3 regions of the Nostoc sp. UHCC 0252 genome follow, and region 1 is predicted to be linked to each of the others. Evidence: predicted binding sites of a transcription regulator. Region 1 holds the regulator's gene; each other region holds the start of a gene.
What was found. The regulator NtcA, encoded in region 1, controls nitrogen genes in cyanobacteria. The targets are predictions, from matches to a motif close to TNTGTANNNNNNNNTACANA.
Positions count from the first base shown of each region.

Region 2: the regulator NtcA is predicted to act here: its motif matches at 2,233-2,252, upstream of VB732_RS08650 (DUF2605 domain-containing protein).
Region 3: the regulator NtcA is predicted to act here: its motif matches at 5,415-5,434, upstream of glnA (type I glutamate--ammonia ligase).

Region 1 covers NZ_JAYGHE010000025.1:52,806-60,078, reverse strand. The annotation lists gene VB732_RS16080 (DUF3084 domain-containing protein) at 1-739, opposite strand, end outside; gene ntcA (global nitrogen regulator NtcA) at 908-1,579, opposite strand; gene fabI (enoyl-ACP reductase FabI) at 1,962-2,738, shown strand; gene hisB (imidazoleglycerol-phosphate dehydratase HisB) at 2,837-3,463, shown strand; gene VB732_RS16060 (ABC transporter ATP-binding protein) at 3,614-4,597, shown strand; gene VB732_RS16055 (SLBB domain-containing protein) at 5,070-6,539, shown strand.
Region 2 covers NZ_JAYGHE010000009.1:115,710-122,982, forward strand. The annotation lists gene thrS (threonine--tRNA ligase) at 75-1,910, opposite strand; gene VB732_RS08650 (DUF2605 domain-containing protein) at 2,358-2,678, shown strand; gene VB732_RS08655 (DUF2973 domain-containing protein) at 2,977-3,306, shown strand; gene VB732_RS08660 (hypothetical protein) at 3,351-3,500, shown strand; gene VB732_RS08665 (RusA family crossover junction endodeoxyribonuclease) at 3,593-4,009, shown strand; gene VB732_RS08670 (hypothetical protein) at 4,009-4,689, shown strand; gene VB732_RS08675 (amylo-alpha-1,6-glucosidase) at 4,800-7,082, opposite strand.
Region 3 covers NZ_JAYGHE010000026.1:58,377-65,649, reverse strand. The annotation lists gene VB732_RS16470 (FAD-dependent oxidoreductase) at 1-1,004, shown strand, start outside; gene patX (heterocyst-inhibiting protein PatX) at 1,112-1,339, shown strand; gene VB732_RS16460 (class I SAM-dependent methyltransferase) at 2,119-3,177, opposite strand; gene VB732_RS16455 (hypothetical protein) at 3,187-3,450, opposite strand; gene VB732_RS16450 (hypothetical protein) at 3,551-3,751, shown strand; gene glnA (type I glutamate--ammonia ligase) at 3,871-5,292, opposite strand; gene apcB (allophycocyanin subunit beta) at 5,650-6,159, shown strand; gene VB732_RS16435 (hypothetical protein) at 6,156-6,320, opposite strand; gene VB732_RS16430 (glycosyltransferase family 4 protein) at 6,421-7,273, opposite strand, start outside.

The DNA of each region.
Region 1 (7,273 bases):
TACGCTTTTGAATCAGTTGATCCAGTTGGGCAATTTTGCGATCGCGTTGTTCTACGGCTTCTTGACGGTTAGCGAGTTCGCGATCGCGTTTTTCAATAGCTGTTTTGGCTTCGTCAATGGCTTTTTTCGCTTCAGCGTACAGTCGTTGTCGTTCTGTCTTCAGCAGTTCAACAGCCGCTTGTAGCTCTTTTCTCTGGTTGGAAACGCTTTGCAACTCAGCTATGGCCTTTTGGTACTGAGTTACAACTTGTCCTAGCTGACCTTGAGTGCGTTGGAGTTGAGTTTGAGTTTGAGCTTGTTGACTAATGGTGCGGTTCAACTGAGCTTGTGTTTGGAGTTGTTTGGCATTCGCCGCCTGTAAAGATTTATTAATTGCCTGCAAGTCTTCTTGTGCTTTTGTTTGGGCAGTTCTTGCTTGGCTTAGTTCACTTTCTACCTGACTTTTCTGAGTTTCTGCGGTTTTCAGCTGTTCCCGCTTCTGTCTAAGGTCTGTTTGAATATCTTCTAATTCAAAGACTCCCTTTCGCAAGCCTTCGTCAGCAGCGAATAAAATTCCTAACGTTGATGCTGAAATCAAGCCGCCCGTAAAAATAGTTACTACTACAGCAGTATTTTTCGGACGAAGGTTAAAAAGTGAGAGGCGAGCTTTGCCAACTCGTGTGCCGATGCGATCGCCCACGGTTGCAATTACGCCTCCCAGAATTAAAATTGCTGCGATGAGGATGTATCCGGTGGTCATCTTTAGCTACCGAAATCCTTCCAGATACAGCCTACTACTTTTAAGCATTGTCTGGAAAGAAGTGGAAATTGGCAATAGCTGAAATTACTCAATTTTAGATTTACCTCTAGCTATTAGTGTCATTTTTGAAAATAGAACACGCGCCGATTCCCCTTTCTCCGATTGATTTTATGTGAATTGCCTACTTAAGGTAACAGGTTTATGCACAGTAATCTTCTTTTTGTGGATAGAAATCATCTTTTTCTCACGCAAATCCCCTAGTAGCCTAGTGACGGTAACACGAGTTGAACCAATTGCTTCTGCGATCGCCTGATGAGATAACTTCAGATCAATAGTGATCCCATCAGCACAAGGAACTCCAAAATCCCGACAAAGAATTAACAAAAAACTCACCAATCTGGAACCCATATCTCGGTGAGCGAGAGTTTCAATCATCATCTCTGTTTGTAAAATGCGCGAAGACAGACCCCGCAGCATTAACATTGATAATTCTGGATTTTCCTTGAGTGCTTGCTCTACTTGTTCAATTGGGGCTGACAGTAATTCCACAGGAGTAAATGCAACCGAATGGTAAAATCTATCGGACTTATTTCCTGTCAGCAATGACAAAACACCAAAAACACTATTTTCCCGAAGCAATGCTACTGTTATTTCCTCTCCTGCCTCGTACACCCTAGAAAGTTTAACAGCACCTTTCAAAAGAAAATAAACTCGTTCGGCAGGATCGCCAGGAAAAAAGATCGTTTTATTGCGTTCAAACGTTTCCACAACTGGCGGAAACGCCCCGGTCGCCATCTGACGAAATACATTTGCTAGGGCTTTATCTTGTGTCACGATCATCTCCCTTCCCCTACCCAATGCCGGAAAAACAAAAACTGATTACCTAAGAATACACCCGAAAAATGAATAAAGCACCGTCAACCTTTCTGTACTTTCCTATACTCAAACAAATCACTTCATAACTCTTTGTTTATAATGATACATAATTGTTGATCCTTTCAGCTACTAATTGTTGATAAGTACCTACAATAGCTGTATTAAAAAGGGTTTTTTAAAGAACAAATAAAGTTATTTTGGGAATATCTTTAGGAAAAATCAAGATTTTTACACGCAGCAAACACTCTTACCAATATTCATTTTTGCAAATCCTGTATAAAACAAAGACAAAACGTGCCTCAGATTCTAGTATGCTCCTAGATGATCGATCGCATGAACAATTTCTATGCTGAATCTGACTGGAAAAAATGCTCTTGTTACAGGTATTGCCAATAACCGCTCCATCGCCTGGGGCATTGCCCAACAGCTGCATAAAGCCGGAGCAAACCTGGGTATTACCTACCTGCCCGATGAACGCGGCAAGATGGAGAAAAAAGTTGCCGAATTGGTAGAACCCCTTAACCCAAGCTTATTTCTTCCCTGTAATGTCCAAAATGATGAACAGATTCAATCTACCTTTGAGACAATCCGCGAAAAGTGGGGAAAGCTAGACATCCTCATTCATTGTTTGGCCTTTGCCAGCAAAGATGATTTGACTGGAGATTTTAGCCAAACCTCTCGTTCTGGCTTCAACACCGCCTTAGAAATCAGTACCTACTCGCTGGTGCAGTTAAGTGGTGCAGCTAAACCTTTGATGACAGAGGGAGGAAGTATCGTTACCTTGACATATTTAGGCGGTGTCAGAGCAATTCCTAACTACAACGTTATGGGAGTTGCCAAGGCGGGATTAGAAATGAGTGTGCGCTACCTAGCCGCCGAACTAGGGCCACAAAATATCCGCGTCAATGCCATCTCCGCAGGCCCAATCCGCACCTTGGCATCTTCAGCAGTGGGTGGGATTTTGGATATGATTCACCATGTAGAAGAAGTAGCTCCCCTACGCCGCACCGTCACTCAGCTAGAAGTGGGAAATACAGCCGCTTTCTTATGTAGTGATTTGTCCAGTGGTATTACCGGACAAGTTCTATATGTAGATGCAGGATATGAAATCATGGGAATGTAAGATAATTTGGGGAGTGGGGAGTAGGGAGTGGGGAGTAAGTAAAGTGCCCATTTCCCATTTCCCATTCCCCATTCCCCATTCCCCATTCCCCACTCCCCATGCAAATAGTTAATTCATACGATCGCTTAACTGAAACCCCTCGGATTGCCACTGTTCACCGCACCACTGGTGAAACTGATGTGCAAGTTACCATCAATCTGGATGGTAGAGGAACTTGCATAGCAGCAACAGGCATTCCATTTTTGGATCATATGTTGCATCAAATTGCCTCTCACGGGCTGATTGATATAGATGTCCAAGCCAAGGGAGACTTAGAAATTGATGACCATCACACCAACGAAGATGTAGGCATTACTTTAGGTCAAGCTTTCAACCAGGCACTAGGCAGCAGAAAAGGTATTGTCCGCTTTGGTAATTTTCTCGCACCATTGGATGAAGCCTTAGTTCAGGTAGCACTAGACTTTTCTGGACGACCCCACCTCAGCTACGGCTTGCAAATTCCTACCCAGCGTGTAGGGACTTATGACACCCAACTCGTGCGCGAATTCTTTGTGGCGATCGTGAACCATAGCCAAATGACACTGCACATTCGCCAATTGGATGGTATTAATTCCCATCACATCATAGAAGCGACATTTAAAGCCTTTGCAAGGGCAACACGGTTAGCAGTGGAAATTGACCCCCGTCGTGCTGGTCTAATTCCTAGTTCTAAAGGCGTTTTATGAAAGGAGGCTTAGGGGCATTGAGCATAGGGCGGTAGTTCTTCTCCCAATTCCTAATTCCCAATAATTGACACACCGCTTAGTGATGGTTATTATCAGCCTACTAGGTAACTTGTAATTAATACCAAGCTGGTAATTAGTGGTTAAACCAAGATGAACTTTGTTGCAGATGACCCTGATTCTCAACTTAATACGAAAGACATTCCGCCAGTAGTCCTAACTTCTGAGTTACGAAAAGTCTATCGTACTGGTTTTTGGTTAAATCAAAAAATCGTATCTCTCAAAAACTGTTCTTTAACAGTTTACAAAGGCGAAACCTTTGGGTTGCTGGGGCCAAACGGTGCTGGTAAAACCACCCTTTTAAAATTGTTGCTGGGAATTATTCATCCCACTTCTGGGCGGGGATTATTATTGGATAAGCCCATAGGCGATCGCAGTGTTAAGCAACATATCGGCTATCTGCCAGAAAATCCCTATTTGTATGACTATCTCACTGGCTGGGAATTTTTGCAGCTAGCTGCTGGACTATTCCAAATCCCCCAAAGTGTCCAACGCCAACGCATTCCCCAACTGCTGGAATTAGTGGGTTTATCCCAAGCCGATGCCCGTAAAAAGCTGCTGCGTCGCTATTCTAAAGGAATGCTACAGCGTGTTGGCATGGCACAGGCGCTAATTAACGAGCCAGATTTAGTTTTTCTGGATGAACCGATGTCTGGGCTTGATCCGGTGGGACGTTACCAGATGCGGGAAATTATTCTGGCGCTCAAAGCTGCTGGTAAGACGATTTTTTTCAATAGCCACATTCTTAGTGAAGTAGAACAGATTTGCGATCGCATTGCCATCCTCGCTCAAGGTGAATTAATTTGCTCTGGTTCCCTTAATGAGCTTTTAGGCGTAGACAACACATATCACGTAAAAGGTCAAGGTGGTGACTGGGAAATTCTCAAAAAATGGATACCCACTCTCAAATTTGAACCTGATGGTTCCTGGCAAGGTACACTACAAGACGATTACTATGATTTTCTCGCTAGTGTTCGTCTGATGGAAGGTAAAATTATTGCCATGAACTTGTCGCGTTACTCGCTAGAGGAGTTTTTTATTCAACAAATCCAAAAAAGAAATAACTCAGTTAACTAATTTAGTTGCCAAACAGTCAATTGTAGATTTGTTTGAGAAACAACTCACGAAAAATTAAATCTCGGACTCTTTTTAAGATTATTTATAGTCAGTCAATGATGGAAGTCATAATTTTTGCAAAAATTACTACTAACAGCACTATTTAGAATCACACTTTAAGTGTCATGCAATTGACCGTGGCAAAAATGTATTGTTCGTAAATAGCTCTTTACAGAACAGACAGATTTTTATATGAAAAATACGTTTATTTGCGTAAGTTGTATATTTTTTGATAATTCCTATATTCAAGTTTGCTTAACTTTAAGTTAACTTCACTAAAAATTCAAACTTAATAAACAAATTTCCTCCGGAAAATTGCACTTTTCGGGGAAAATAAGAGTGTCGGGGAACTTGAATACTTAGGTATAGTCAAAATAAAAATGTTTAGACAGTACTTTATTGATCGTAGTTTCAGAATTTTAGGTAAATAAATATGGTTAAGACAAGTTTGTTTAAATTCCTAACTCAGCCAGTTGTGGGTGTGGCTTTATTAAGTGCTGTCAATGTCGCTGTGCCATTTGCGAGCCTAGCTCAGGGACAAACATTACCACCAACTACACCATCACCAAACATACAAACACAATTAGATACTAATTATTCATTAGGAGGCGGCGATCGCATCCGTGTAAATGTATTTGAAGTACCTGAATATACAGGAGAGTATCAAATTCCCCCAGGTGGAGCAATCAACCTACCTTTAATTGGCAGTGTGTCAGTCCTTGGTCTAACAAGCGAACAGGCTGCTGACGAAATTGCTAGAAGATATGCTCGCTTCCTGAAACGTCCCTTAATCTCAGTAAATTTGTTATCGCCCCGTCCTATCAACGTTTTCGTTGCTGGAGAGGTGACGCGTCCAGGAGCTTACACTCTAAACTTAAGTGGAGGCGCGGGAGACAATCCAGGTGTACAATACCCGACTGTATTAGCCGCATTGACAACAGCACAGGGCGTAACCTTGGCTGCGGATGTGAGTCAAGTTCAATTAAGGCGTAAAGTAGGACGTTCTTCAGAGCAAGCTGTTACCATCAATTTGAAGGAACTTATCCAAACAGGCAGGTTATCACAGGATATTACCTTGCGCGATGGAGACACTATAGTTGTGCCAACTGCAACCAACTTCAGCGTGGCAGAATCGCGCAATATATTTGCATCTAACTTTGCCGCCAGCCAAACCACACCCCGCACGGTAACAATTATTGGTGAAGTTAACCGTCCCGGTTCCTATCTTGTCACTCCAGGTAGCACAGATGATCAAGGGGGCGCAACCGCTAATAGTGGCTCTGCTACTCCTACTGGCCTACCAAATGTGACGCGGGTAATTCAACTAGCTGGAGGGATTACATCACAGGCTGATGTTCGCAGTCTCAAGCTACGCCGACCTACAAGAACTGGCTCAGAACAAACTATAGATATTAACCTTTGGCAACTATTGCAGAGTGGTGACTCTAATCAAGACATCATCGTGCAAGACGGAGATACAATTGTTATTCCGACAGCAACTGAAATCAACCCCGCAGAAGCTACTCAATTAGCTACCACTACTTTGTCTCCTACACGCATTCAAGTTGGTGTGGTAGGCGAAGTTAAAAGACCAGGGTTAACAGACATTCAGCCGAATAGCTCTTTAAATCAAGCTATACTTGCGGCTGGCGGATTTAATGATGCCAGAGCTAGCGACGATGCTGTTGATTTGATTCGCCTCAACCCTAATGGTTCTGTCACGAAACGGATAGTAAAAGTGGATTTCTCCTCCGGGATTAATGAGCAAACTAATCCTATACTCCGCAATAATGATGTCGTCCTAGTCAACCGATCTGGTGCAGCTAAAACTGGCGATACCGTCAGCACTATAACTGGGCCTATAGGGATTATCCTTAATCTTTTGAACTTGTTCGGATTCTAATTTTAAGATACAGATGTAAATTGGGGGCGTTGATCAATCTTCTTCCGTCCCCACAATACACTACCTATGAGTCAAAGCTTAATAGTCAATCATTTATTAAAGATAGATGAATGCGTTTATAAAGGTGACTAGCCATATTCTTGCAAAGAAGCAAGGTACATGAAGCAGCCTCTTAATCATAAAAAAATTCTAGCTTAGAATGCCTGCTCTCGCGCACCTACAAACACAAGCGAGCTAGGCATCGCACTACCACAGGATTAGACAAGACTAGGGTACAAAACTGGCTTAATTTTAGCTAGAACTCAACTTCAAAATTATATTTTTATTCCCGCTTCATAATCTTTTGAGTGATATTACTTATTGACAAACTCTACATACCTCAATAGGTAGACTTTTTCAAACTTTGTTTTAGTTACCTCATTTTTACAAGAATGAGAATGAGAATAGTGTGGAAGAGATAAGTGATACATTGTAGTCTGGTACTTGTTTTTGCCGACTAAATGATTCTTATTATCATAAGAATTATTTAAGTAAATTAACTTATTGGTGACAGATATACTATCTTAACTACACATCCCGCATATACACAGTAGAATGATGTCGAATTGGAAATAATGCCATTTGTACGGTTGCTTGGTGTTCATTAATGAAGTAGCTCTGTATACTGACAATTTTTATTCAGTACTTTTACCAGATATCTGCTATTTTTGGGAACACCGGCTAGAAAAGCGTTT
Region 2 (7,273 bases), on a different contig from region 1:
GCTAGCTAATGCTCCAATCCACGAAAAAAATGCACACCAATTATAATTAGTGTGCATCTGCGGTTAGATTTTATTTAGAAATTCTCGAACTTAGCGATCGCATCCTTCATCTTATCCACCACCTCATCTACAGCGATAACTCCCAATTCCCCAGAGGCGCGGGTACGGATACTCAAGGTATTAGTTTCCACTTCCTTAGCTCCCACCACAGCCATCACAGGTATTTTTTCTTTTTCTGCATTGCGAATTTGTTTACCCAAGCGATCGCCACTGGTATCAACTTCTGCACGGATGCCCAAGGCTCTCATTTTTGCCACCACATCTTTCGCAAAGTCTAGCTGTGTATCGCCCACCGGAAGTAATCTAGCTTGCACTGGCGCTAACCACAAAGGGAAATCGCCTGCATATTCTTCAATTAAGATCCCAATCAACCTTTCCAGTGAACCGAAAGGCGCACGGTGAATCATTACTGGACGTTTGCGAACCCCATCTTCAGCAACATATTCCAACTCAAAGCGTTCAGGCAAATTATAATCTACCTGCACAGTTCCTAATTGCCACTCCCGATCTAGGGCATCACTAAAGATAAAGTCGAGTTTGGGCCCATAAAATGCCGCTTCTCCAATCCCTTCAAAGTGTTCCATCCCCAAGGTTTCAACTGCACGGCGAATTGCACCTTCGGCTTTGTCCCAAACTTCATCGGAACCGATGTATTTATCACTAGCAGGATCGCGGAAACTGAGTCTAGCTTTAAAGTTCTTTAGTTGCAGCTTATTGAACACCGACAAAATCAAATCCACCACACTGAGAAATTCGCTATCTAACTGTTCTGGGGTGACAAACAGGTGAGAATCATCTACAGTAAAACCGCGCACCCGTGTTAAACCGCCCAATTCTCCCGACTGTTCGTAACGGTAAACAGTACCAAATTCCGCCAGTCGCATCGGTAATTCTCGATAAGAGCGTAACTCACTCTTATATATTTGGATATGGAAGGGGCAGTTCATCGGCTTCATAACGAAGCCTTGTTCCTGTGCAGCAGCTTCTTGATCGTCTGCCATTAAGGGAAACATATCTTCTTTATATTTCTGCCAGTGTCCAGAGGTTTTAAATAAATCTACTCTGGCGATATGAGGTGTTACTACAGATAAGTAACCCCGTTTTAGCTGTTCCTGTTTGAGAAAGTCTTCTAAGGTACTCCGCAACAAAGTACCTTTGGGTGTCCACAAAGGTAAACCCGGCCCTACTAAATCAGAGAATATAAATAATCCCAGTTCTTTCCCAAGTTTCCGATGATCTCGTCGTAGCGCTTCTTCTTTGCGTCGCTTATATTCAGCGAGTTGTTCTGAACTTTCCCAAGCGGTAGCGTAGATGCGTTGTAATTGGGCTTTAGTTTCATCTCCACGCCAATAAGCGCCCGCAACGCTTTCTAATTCAATTGCTTTCGGGTTTAATTCACTGGTATTTTCCAGATGAGGCCCCGCGCACAAATCCCACCATTCATTCCCCAGGTGGTAAATTGTGATTGGTTCGTTTTTGATATCTGCCAGAATTTCTAGCTTGTAAGGTTCCTTAATTTCCTGAATCCGGCGTTCGGCTTCTTCACGGCTGACTTCTTCTCGAATAACCGCCAACTTGCGATTAATAATCTTCACCATCTCTTTCTTGATGGCTTTGAGATCGTTTTCGCTAAATGGTTCTGGACTGTCGAAATCATAGTAAAAGCCGTTTTCTATCCAAGGGCCAATTGTAACTTGCGCCTTGGGAAACAGCTTTTGTACCGCCATTGCCATAACATGGGAAGCAGTGTGACGAATCTTTTTTAAGTTCTCCGATTCGCTGGTACGCGGTAAATAGATTTTTTCAACTTGTTCTGACTGTTGAGACTGATTTGATGAATTTGGCGACATTGGCTGCTGAACCGTTGGCGAGGTGATTACAAAAGGTGATTTATCTGAATCTGTAGGCTTATTCAACTATAACGGCTTTGGTTTTTGCTTTTTTCAGCTTTATTTTCCAACTACCGCATTAGTTTATCGCCAGGGAAGATAAATTTTTAATCGGTCAGCTGAGTAGCAAATTCAAGATTTTAGGCGTAGGCGTAGCCCGTCGTAGACATAGCTAAATTAGCTGATGAATTGCTACTCAGTATCAGTTACTTCTCCATGCGGTAGATATGCATACCTATCCAAAGTAACTGTACAAACCCAATAGCAAGACTATATAATAAATTCTGTATTATTTGTTACTAATCTTTACATTATTTGCAAAAGTAAGATTATAATAAATAAAAATAATGTTAAGAAACGTAAATAACGTTAATATTAGTAAGAAAGTTGGCAATATCCTTCTCATTTATGTCAGACTCAAATTTACCAGGGACTGAGTTGCTGAAAACGGTTTTAGAACCCCTGCTGGAAGATTTTCAGCATTGGTTCACGCGATCGCGCCATTTACTCGAAACTGAGCAGTTATCATTTATGAGTGACCAAGAGCAATCTGCTCTGCTCTTACGTATTAAGCAAGCGCAAGATGAACTAAGTACGGCAAAAATGTTATTTGCTGCAACCGATAAACAAGTCGGGATTGATATGGCAACATTAATGCCTTGGCATCAATTAGTAACAGAATGCTGGAATGTTGCAATGCGCTTTCGTCAAGAGCGTGGGTTTAACTAGATGGGAGCATCTGTTAAATTTCCGCAGACTACTTAGCAATGTCTAACCATGAGACGCTAGGGTATGTCATCGAAGATAAAGTACAAAAAGCTTAAGAATTTCTTAACATTATCTGGATTAACAAAATAATGTATCCTATGCTACCGTAAGTGGAATAACGGTTGACAAATAGCTTCATATAAATGTAAGCGCATAAAAGTGCGTTAGAGAGTCATCTTAACTGTGAGCCACAGTCTGGGCGAAACAAAGCGTTACACAAAAATAAGTTTTAAAAATTGTTGTTCTGGAGAAAAACCCGATGTTACACCTACTTTACATTCTTGCTTTTACAATCCTTGCATTTATAGCTGTTGGCAACTTAATTCGTAACTTGATCATGTTCAGTTTTGATCGGGAGCGAACTTACCCAACGAATTCCTCGCCAGTGAATAATCAAGGCAACTACGGTTATTATTCATCAAAAAAACAATTTGTACCCCATCCAGAGTTATTAGATAACGCAGGCAATTTAATTAAGGAGCCGCTTTTGGTAATGCGTTCCATTAACGTTGAAGATGCTCGCCAACATCTTGATGCACTTTACGAAGCATCCCCAGGACATAAAAGAGATAATTCTGAAGAAGCATAACGTAGAGACGCGATTAATCGCGTCTGTTAGCAGTTTGGGTGTAAATGATTGTTGTTTTTACATCCTTAATCTTTCCTATAGCAAAATTTTATTACCATCTGTTGAATTTAAGGCGATCGCATCGTTGGGCTGAAAAGTTAACATCATACTCGCCAGTTAATCCTAAAACCGTAGCACATTACTTATTGGCTTGAGAAAGACAAGAAACAGGTAGTAGTGATAATTCTCTGCTTGTATTCGAGGTTACTAGCATAAAATAAGCTGTGATTTATTATTTAAAAGTGCATTGACCAGATTTGAGTTCATAGTAGATGGCCCACCAGTATCACAACAGACTCGTAAGCGTGGTAAGGGCAATCGGCTTGAAGATTGGAAAAAGACAGTGCGACAAGAAGCTGAAAAATATTGGTCTTCGGAACAAAAAACGGCTACTGGATTGGTTATGCTCCAGATAACCTATTTCTATGATTCCGATCAAATGGATGTAGACAATATAGTGAAGCCTATTCAAGATGCAATTAAAGGATTAGCCTACGTCGATGATAATCAAGTAAGCGATCTCCTAGTTAGAAAGAGAGATTTGTCAGTTAACTTTAGAATAGAAAATATGACCTCGACGACATTGGCGGAAGGTTTTGCCCGTGGCAATGAGTTCTTATATATTGTCGTAATTGATGCTCCTAACCAGGAGGTAATTATTTGATGGAAACTTCAACCGCAAACTTAGAAAGAGAGCGATTGCTGAAACTAGCAGAAGAGTATCGTGAAAAGGGTTACGAAGTTTTTTTTCATCCAAATCCAGAAGACTTGCCTGACTTCCTTAATCACTATCGCCCTGACATGATAGTACGTCGGGGAGAAGAAAATGTAGTTATTCAAGTCAAGTCACGCTCCTCACTGAACTCTTCTTCTAATCAATATTTAGGTAATTTAGCTCAAGCGGTAGAAAAACATCCTGGTTGGAGATTTGAATTAGTAATGACCAACCCAGAGGATACAATGTATTCTCTCAAAGCAGAGACTTCTCTTCAAGAGCGTGAAATAGAATCACAGTTGCAACTAGCGAGGCAACTTACAACGCAACATCCAGAATTAGCTCTCCTATATTCCTGGTCTTTAGTAGAAGCAACTTTGAGACTTATAGCCCAAAAGGAGGAGCTAAGTTTACGAAGATTTGATCCAAGCTATTTAGTAAAGCAATTAGCAATTGAAGGTGTAATTTCAAAATCTGAGTATCAGTTACTAATGAATGCACTCCCATTACGTAATTCTATTGCTCATGGCTTCAAAACTACACAAATTACGCAAAACTCTGTATATGAATTGATCGAGCTTACAGAGCAGCTTTTAAGAAGTCTACACACTGCCGATGAAGGAGATTAATACTGCGTTGGTTGGAGTAGATAGTAGGACTAAGCGTAGGTTCTGAATTTCAGATCATATTATCAAGCATAAAATAGGGAGTAGTAAATTCCCTACTCCCTAATCTGTTTCTATGCTTCGATAACTACCCGCAAATTACCGCGTTTTTTCGCAACGCGACAAGCAGTCGTAGTCCCAGAACGCTCGAATTCTAAATCGAGGATGGTAGGGCCGACTCGCAAATTATGAAATGACAAGCGATTAATCGATTCTGGCAAAGCGGGGTCGATTATTCGCAAGCAGTTATTTTGAGCATCAGGCACTAAGTTAACCATCATTTGCAGCAGTTGGAAAACACTACCTGTAGCCCAAGCTTGGGGAGTGCAGGCAACAGGATACTGTACAGGGGCATTATCACCGTTCCGTTCGTAGCCGCAGAAGAGTTCTGGAGGACGTTGATAAGGTTGCTGACTAGTCATGTCAAATAAACCTTGGAAAAGTTCTAAGGCTTGATCGATAAGACCGAGCGATCGCAATCCCATTGCAATCAGAGCGTTATCATGAGGCCAAACCGAACCAATGTGATAACCCATCGGATTGTAAGCGGGTGACAAACTACTTAGAGTCCGAATGCCCCAACCATTAAACATATCTGGTGCGCGTAACCTTTCTGCCACGCTATAAGCTCTTTCGTGTGTGAAAAGACCCAAATGCAGACAATGACCAGGATTTGAGGTAATACTGCCTACTGGTTTGCCATCTCCATCCAAAGCCAAGGCGCAGAAATCCTGGTCTTCCACCCAAAAATCTCGATTAAAACGAACCTTGAGACTTCTAGCCTCTTCTAGCCAGCGATCTGCTAAATCAAGCCGCTTCTTCATCCTCGCTATTTCTGCTAGGCGTATTTTTGCAGCATAGACGTAAGCTTGCACTTCACAAAGGGCAATTGGGCCGTTGGCTAATTCTCCCTTGTGGTCTACAATACAGTCGTCAGAGTCTTTCCAGCCTTGGTTAGGAAGACCGCGTTTAGATTTACGGAAGTAACTGAGGTAACTGTTTTCTTTCGTATTGCGATCGATCCATTCCATTGCTGCTAGAGCATTGGGCCAAAGTTGCTCTAAGAGTTCTTGATCGTGAGTCCAAGCATAATGTTCGGCATACAGCATCAGCCACAAAGGAGTAGCATCAACTGTACCGTAGTATGGTGTGTGGGGAATTTCTTGACAACGAGCCATTTCTCCCAAACGTAACTCGTGCAGAATCTTACCCGGTTCTTCTTCGCGCCATTCGTCGTCAATTTTGCCTTGGTATGTCGCCAGTAATATCAGGGTTTCTTTAGCAATTTGCGAGTTTAACATCAAGGTTTGGGAAGCGGTAATCAGCGAATCTCGCCCAAATAGCGTAGAAAACCACGGCACTCCAGCCGAAACAGTCTTATGCTTACCAAAAGACTGGCGCAACAAATACATATCTTGCTCGGCTCGCTCAATCACTCGATTGAAAATGCTCTTATCTGAGCTAATGCGGGTAATTTGCTGTACCCAGTTTTGCTCCTCCATCAACTCAGCAGCTTTCGCCTGTCCTAATGTGATGGCGGCGCTTACGGTTGAACTAGATTGGTTGTTTTTCAACATATTCACCCGATAACCCAGCTTTTGAGTTTCGTGAGAAGCCAACTCTAGCTGCCAAACCGCAGTGTAACCCTTGAAATAGTCTGGTTGCCGATGCTGAAATAAAATACGGGATTCCATCACCGAATCATCCAGACCTTGATAGGCGAGTGTTAAAGATTCTTCCCTAAAAATTGATGGGTCTTTGGCTACTGGTGAAACGCCATCGACGATTCTTTCTTCAATCGTCGGTTCTACTAGACGTAAAAGCTTACCGCGTTTTTCTCTGTCGTAGCCCCGGACTTCAAATAAATCAACAAAATCTGCATCAAAGCTGATGCTTAGTTCAAAACTGACGGTTGTTGTGCTGTAGTTAGATACCTCTATTTCTTCAAATAGTGCCCCATTCAGCACCATTTCCCGGCGAATTCCCACAGTTTCGGCTCTTAGGCGTTCGTCGATTCTGGGGTTGGTACACAAAGCTGAGAGTGAAAACCCTTTTTCAGCAGTACTACTAAGAAGAACAGGCGATCGCCCTTCAAGTTGCAACTCCAAACGATTGAGAAATCTCGTATCACAACAAAACAGTCCCATGCTGGGATTGCTATCATTGAGGGAACAGCCAGAAATGTTCCCAATAGCATCTGTCACCAAAAATAAATCATCATCTTTAACCGTCAGTGTCGGTTGCGATCTTTCACTCACAACACAAGGCCACTCCGGGATAGGTAATTGTTCGGCAGGAATAAAAGTTTTTCCATCTAGAAAAATTTTTTCCGATGTCATTAGCGTATCCGGTGTCATTAGCCAAAGTTCCGTGTACAGGTTGTAGATTTTCGCGGTATTTCAAGTAGAGGTCTTTAACCCTCATAACTTGCAGAAAAAAGACTCTCTCTAAAACTTGTTTGAGCCATTGTAGCCAAAATAACTCTTACGTACTGCTGATTAAGTAGCTGTACTTAAATCAATATAAGCAAATATTTATAAATTTATAT
Region 3 (7,273 bases), on a different contig from region 1:
AAGGAGTAGGGCGGCTGATAGAGTCAGATGTGTCTAGAGATGAATTCATCCAAGAATGTCGCTGGCACAGTCAAAATTTTGCCCATTTTATCCAAAATCAGCTTGGTCGCCGCTATGGTTTAGCAGAAAAAGTATTTCCTCACGCCTCTACAGCTTTTGCACTGCATCCCTATTACCGGGAAAGCCGCCGCTTAGTGGGACTAACTACTGTCCGCGAACAGGATATTTTGCCGATCGCTGGAGGAACAGTTGCATCTATATTTAATGATGCGATCGCAATTGGTAACTACGCCAATGACCATCATTATCCTGGTGTTCAATTCCCACTGCAACCAAAATCTATCTTTTGGGGGGGACGCTGGACTGGGACTCCCTTTACAATTCCCTACAGTTCATTAATTCCAGCCACAACAGATGGTTTCTTGGTTTGTGAAAAGAACATTTCTGTCTCCCACATTGCTAATGGCGCTACCAGATTACAACCCGTGGTTATGGGCATTGGTCAAGCCGCAGGGATGGCGGCAGCGATATGTGTTGAGTTAAACTGCCAGCCAAGGGATTTACCTATTCGGTTGCTGCAAACAGCTTTATTAGAGGATAATCGCTCAAAAACAGCAATTATTCCTTTATTTAATCTTCCACTCAATCGTTCGGATTGGCTGCACTGGCAACTGTATTACTTAAATAACCCACAAGCCTATCCAGATAGTGGTTATTGCCCTTGTCCATCGGAGAATGATTACCCTGAGCCTGCTTTTGACAAAGCATTAATTCGGGAAAGTAACTTTTTCAAAGGCATTTTCTTCCGCTTGGAACAGCAGGAATACAGATTCACTGTCACAGCACCAGCCGCATATCAAGGGCAAAATTGGCAGCTTGTGACTTTGCGATCGCATATCGACGAGCAATTACGCGCTTATCCCCACGAACAATTAGTTACATTGTGGGGTCGTTACAATCACTCTGGTAACTGGTTATTAGTCGAACACTTAAAGGAAGGATAAGAAGACTTTATTTTCAGTAAAACAGAATACTTTTTGATGAATTATCCGGATATTAATCAAAAAGCTAAGTATCAGTGAAGTGGAGAGTTCCAAAATAGACACCTGCTATGCGTGCTGCCATTTCACTTTTAGTTTCGAGTCTGGTATTCGGCCCCTTAGCTTTTAACTGCCAAGCAATGGTCAATCACTTATCAACTGGGCTGCCTTCCACATCTACTTCGGAACAGTGGCTCTCGGCGACACCTGAACAAGCTTCAGATGATACGCCACGCCATCGCGGTAGTGGACGTAGGGAAGTAACACAAAAATTTCGAAATATCTATGCTTTGGTTTAACTACCGTAGGGTAATGCCTTTTTTTTCTAAAGGAACCATACCAGAAAACACGATGTTGTGCTAACATCTTTGACACAACTTTTCTCGTAGAAGATATACAGTTGACACACGAAAATCTTCAGCGATCGCTTAGTATTTCAACTGCAAGCTTTGTATCTTCTTAGTTATTCTTAATCCTGGCGATCAAAATGCAAATCAAAATTAAGTGCCTCGATCAACAGCATTAACCACTTCTCAAAAGCTATATACTGCTGTCCCTATTCCTGGGAAGCTCTGCATCTCAATCCTCAACCGCTCTAGAAATAGATGTTACGTAGGTTATCAGTTAATCTAAAAAACATCTAAATAAAAACATTTTGCTTGTTGAGGAAATAGTCTTCAGGTAACTCCACTTTATTCCCCAATCGGTTTTCTTCTCATATATTGAGTAACTAATGGATCTTCGCTTTGACGGGTGTTTAGCGTCCTTTACCGAAGCATAAAATCCTTTTCGTTTCATTTGAGGTTATCTAGGGTATAGCTTTGCATAAGTAGTATAGGTTTATTGCCCTTGGCAACCAAATATTACTATCTATATATGATCTGCTCTTGCACCTTGCTTCATTCTCCTCGCAGATGGTTCCGACGGAATAAATATATATTAAGAATATATTAAGAAGAATCTGCTAGCTCGTCTCACTCATTTTAATTAGTATACACCCAAAGACAGATGCAAAATTTTGCATCTGTCCTTTTTAATTAAAGTTTACTTAAAGAAAACGCAATCAAGAGCTATTGTCTCAAGCTGGTTTATGAGCAATAAAATACTTGCTCATAAAATGGACTTGCATCTCAATATTCTCAAAGCCTGCTTTCTGTAAACGTTCTACCAAGTCATCGGTGGTGTAATGCTTGTAATAGGGTTCATGGAAAGCTTCAGGGAAAGAGTCCATCATATATTCCAACTCAGGCGAATCACTCAACTGAATTGAGTCACAGATAATAAAGACCCCGCCTGGCTTTGTTACCCGAAAGCATTGCTCAATTACTGTCTGACGTACAGATGCTGGTAACTCATGAAAGAGAAAAACAGAAGTTACAGCATGAAAATAGTCATCTACATAAGGTAACTCTTCGGCATTCCCTTGCAAAAGTTGCGGCAACTCTCCTGGAATTTGGGATAGTAGTTCATTTGCTTTCCGCAAATAAGCTGGTGACAAATCTGTGCCAAATAGAGATGCTTGAGGCAAGGTTGCCCGAATTAGCTTCAAAGTCCGCCCAGTTCCACAAGCTACATCCAAAATACGGGTTTGCCGTGGTGCAATTGAATCAAAGGCTTTCAGCCCATCCTTCAGAGGAGCAAGAATTCGCCGCCGCATCGCATCAGCAGCCCCACCAAAAAGAATTTCTACTTGTAAGTCATATAAATTGGCTGACAAGTCGCTCAAATAGCCATCGCTTTGGTGATGGAAGTTCTGCAAGTAGTAGCTGGGATAACCATCTGTGTCAATTTCGGGCGAAAAATTTTGGTAATTCTGTTGTTTAATCCGCTCCCAAATTTGAGGAAAATCTAGCCATACCAGAGGATAGTAGGAAAAAAAGTCTTTCCAGGGGTTATCAAACAATAAACTTTCGGGGTAGACACCTTTTTGGGCATCTTGCCAGTCTGTTTCCAGCAGCTGGTTCAATCTCTGCTGAAGCTTGACTAAAATCTCATTCGGGATGGGTTTGGTCTTTTGTTCAAGTGTCGGATACACCAGGTTCTTCAACTGTGAACCTAGTATTTTGTGAGCTAGACCAAAGTAATTTTTGCCCTGCTGAAAGGTTTGATAAGTCAGCTTAGTTAAACTCTCAGGCATAAAAATAGCTTAAGTTTTGATTACTTTTATGTAAACTATTGTAACGAAAAAATTATCTTCTGTTGGAAAGGCAAAGACTCTCAGGCGAGATAAATGTGAAGCCAGATGACCTAGCTTTGGAAATACCTGATACAAAGACAGAATGTCATTGCGAGCAAAGCGTTCGCGGAGCGTCTCGAAGAGAAGCAACCCCAGTCCTTGCGATTGCTTTGCTTCGCTCGCAATGACAATAAATATTTTTGTCTGATTACTTATGTCAGCAAAAGCAAACATAAACTTTTGTAAAAAGTAGCTTATGTTACAGAATCTTTGCTATATTGGTTTATAGAGAAACCAAAAATTATATATTCACAAAATAGAGAGGAATATGGTTATGTCTATCGCAGATAAATCTCGTGCGTTGATGGTGCGTGAACATCAGCAAGTCAAGAATCGCCAACAATCCATGCTGATGCGTGCTGCACAAGAACTTGGTCTTCCTGAAGAAGCATCCCACTACTGGAACCCGATTCAAGGAAAAGTAGATGCTAGCACTCGGATGATTTATGGGCCTAGCCATGCTTCTATGAGTTAAGTTTCAAGAGTTTTAAGCTGGATTTTTTGAGTGAATATCTCAACTGACAACTCTAAAAAAAGCCACCCTCTACTTTAGGGTGGCGAAACTTATTAATTTTAGTTAGATCCGATGCTTAATTAAGCATCGTAGTAGAGGTAAAATTCGTAGGGATGAGGACGCAGCTGTAACTGTTTGGTTTCGTTAAGCTTGTAGTCAATCCAATTTTCGATAAAGTCTTCCGTGAAAACACCTGATTCGGTCAAGAAAGCGTGATCGTTTTCTAGCGCTTGCAATGCCAGTTCTAAAGAACTTGGAGTTGAGGGAACCTTTGCAAGCTCATCTGGAGAGAGTTCATAGATATTCTTATCTAAGGGTTCACCAGGATGAATTTTGTTCTTAATGCCATCGATACCAGCACAAAGCATTGCAGCAAATGCCAAGTAGGGGTTAGATGTAGCATCTGGACAACGGAATTCTAAACGCTTGGCTTTGGGGTTTTTACCAGATAGAGGAATACGGATAGAAGCAGAACGGTTTCCTTCAGAGTAAGCTAAGTTAACAGGAGCTTCATAACCAGGTACTAGGCGCTTGTATGAGTTGGTGCTGGGGTTGGTAATTGCCAACAGTGCTGGTGCGTGTTTGAGAAGACCACCAATGTAGTACAACGCCATATCACTCAAACCGGCATACTTATCACCTGCAAACAGAGGTTGGCCGTCTCTCCAGATGGACTGGTGACAGTGCATCCCCGAACCGTTATCGCCAAAAATCGGTTTTGGCATGAAGGTGACAGTTTTGCCATATTTTTTAGCAACATTCTTGATGACATATTTGTAAATCATCAACCAGTCAGCCGCTTCAATCAACTTCCCAAACTTGAAACCTAGTTCGCACTGACCACCAGTAGCAACTTCGTGGTGATGTTTTTCAATGGGCACACCTAATTCTGCCATTGTCAACAGCATTTCTGTACGGATGTCTTGGAAAGAATCCGTCGGTGCGACTGGGAAGTAACCTTCTTTGAAGCGTGGTTTGTAAGCTAAGTTGGGTTTTGCATCTGTACCGGCTTTACCAGAATTCCAAGCACCTTCTTCGGAGTCTAAGAAGTAGTAGCCTTCGTTAGCAGTTTGGGCAAACCTAGCACTATCAAAGATAAAGAACTCAGCTTCAGGGCCAAAGAAAGCTGTATCACCGATGCCACTGGCAACCAGGTAATCTATTGCTTTTTGGGCAATAACCCGTGGGCAACGGTTGTATGGTTCACCCGTGCGGGGGTCTTTAATACTACAAATTATACTTAGTGTTGGCACTTCCATGAATGGGTCGATCCAAGCAGTGTTGGGGTCGAGTACCATTGTCATGTCCGATTCGTTGATTGCTTTCCAGCCGCGAATGCTGGAACCGTCAAAAGCTACGCCATCAGTGAACGCAGTCTCATCGATTTGGTTTTGGTACAGTGTGAGGTGCTGCCAAGTCCCTACTGTGTCGATGAATTTGAGATCAATCAGTTGAATTTTTTCATCTTGAATTCTCTTCAAGAGTTCTTGTGGTGTAGTCATTGTTACTCCTTCTCTACCAATTTCCTAAAGTCAACCAGAATCTTACGTTGCATCCTAACCCTGCTGATCTCAATCAGACCGTGACACACCAGAAATATCTTAAATAGTAGACATTAGCGGATTTTGTAGCTTATGTTACAGATATCTGGATTATCAGGTTATATTAACCTTTCAGCGTTCATCTGTACAAAACTGGAAAGTTCATCATATAGGGGTCAACTTTGGCATAGAATCCTTAAATAGTGGATAGATTGTTTTTGTGCCGAATCTATTTTAAATAGCACAAAAATTTACTGGTGCGTGAGTGCAGCCAAATAAATATCAAACCATAAATAGCAAGGATTGGGAGAAAAAAGAATGCGCGATGCGGTAACAAGTTTAATTAAGAATTATGACTTAGCTGGTCGGTATTTTGACCGGAATGCGATCGATAGCCTGAAATCTTACTTTGACAGTGGTACAGTCCGAGTACAAGCGGCGGCGGCAATAAATTCTAATGCGGCTGCACTCGTCAAGCAAGCTGGTTTGAGGTTATTTGAAGAACTGCCAGAATTGATTCGTCCAGGCGGAAATGCTTATACAACTCGTCGTTATGCAGCTTGTCTGCGGGATATGGATTACTATCTGCGCTATGCCACCTATGCGCTAGTTGCTGGAAATACAAATGTATTGGATGAGCGTGTGCTGCAAGGGCTGCGGGAAACCTACAATTCTTTAGGAGTACCTATTGGGCCTACGGTTCGTGGTATCCAGATTCTCAAGGATCTGATTAAGGAGCAAGTAGCAGCAGCAGGTGTGGCTAATACTGCTTTTGTTGATGAACCATTCGATCACATCACACGCGAGTTGAGCGAACAGGATATTTAGTCATTCAACAAAAAGTATAAAATATAGCGATCGCACTTTTGTCTTTGTTGAGAAAGAGCGATCGCTTTTTTGTAAACTCTACCAGGCTTTGAAAAAGGTGTACTTGTGAGCGATCGCAAATCGCAATGTATACTTTTATGACTTACGCAAACAATAGCCAAAAAGAAAGATTGTCAAATATAGGTAATTCATAAATTGCCCCTACTACGTGTACTTTTGCATAAGTCCTATTATTGAAAAAACCGGGATATGAGAAGTTGCTTACCAGGCAATTTGCGATCGCTCTTGTACAACTCTCTGATATACTTCTTGAGTTTGCCTAGCTAATTTCGGCCAGCTAAAGCGGCGCTCTAAATCCTCATAAGCATTATCCACCAGCCATTGCCGATAACCTGGATTTTTCAAAACTTCCAAAATTCCCCAAGCTAAAGAATCGGGATTGTTCACCCAAGTAACAATACCTGTTTTGGTATGTTGCACCACTTCAGGAAAACCGCCAGTATCAGAAACCACTACAGGCACACGGGAAGCAAAGCTTTCTAGAGCGACAATCCCAAAGGGTTCGTAAAGGCTGGGAAACACGGCACAATCAGCGACAGTTTGGAATTTATCTAAGTAATCATCGGAGAGAAAACCGGTAAAATAGCAATGATGCCAAATTCCCAAATCCCAGGCTTGGCGCTTGAGATGGTCAGTATTGCCGCCACCGACGATGACAAATTTAACATTACCTCCCATTTCTGACAGGATTTTGGGTGCAGCATTAAGTAATGTCGGTACACCCTTTTCGTAAGTCATGCGACCAAGGTAATAGACAATTTTCTCATTGTCCGTGGCAAATTGGCGGCGAAAATCCAGCGCATGAAAATCTACGTGATGCTGTTTTTTTTCGGCTCGGATACCGTTATAAATGACATCGATTTTGTCCCAAGGACTTTGTAATACTCGTTCTACTTCTTGGCGCATATAATTGCTACAAACGATAATTCGCCAAGCGTTGAAAGCCAGTAAGTTTTCTTTGCCATTTATATAGGCTTGGATATGTGTATGAATACCGTTATAGCGTCCGTATTCTGTAGCGTGAATTGTAGCAATTAGTGGTATTTTGAGACTA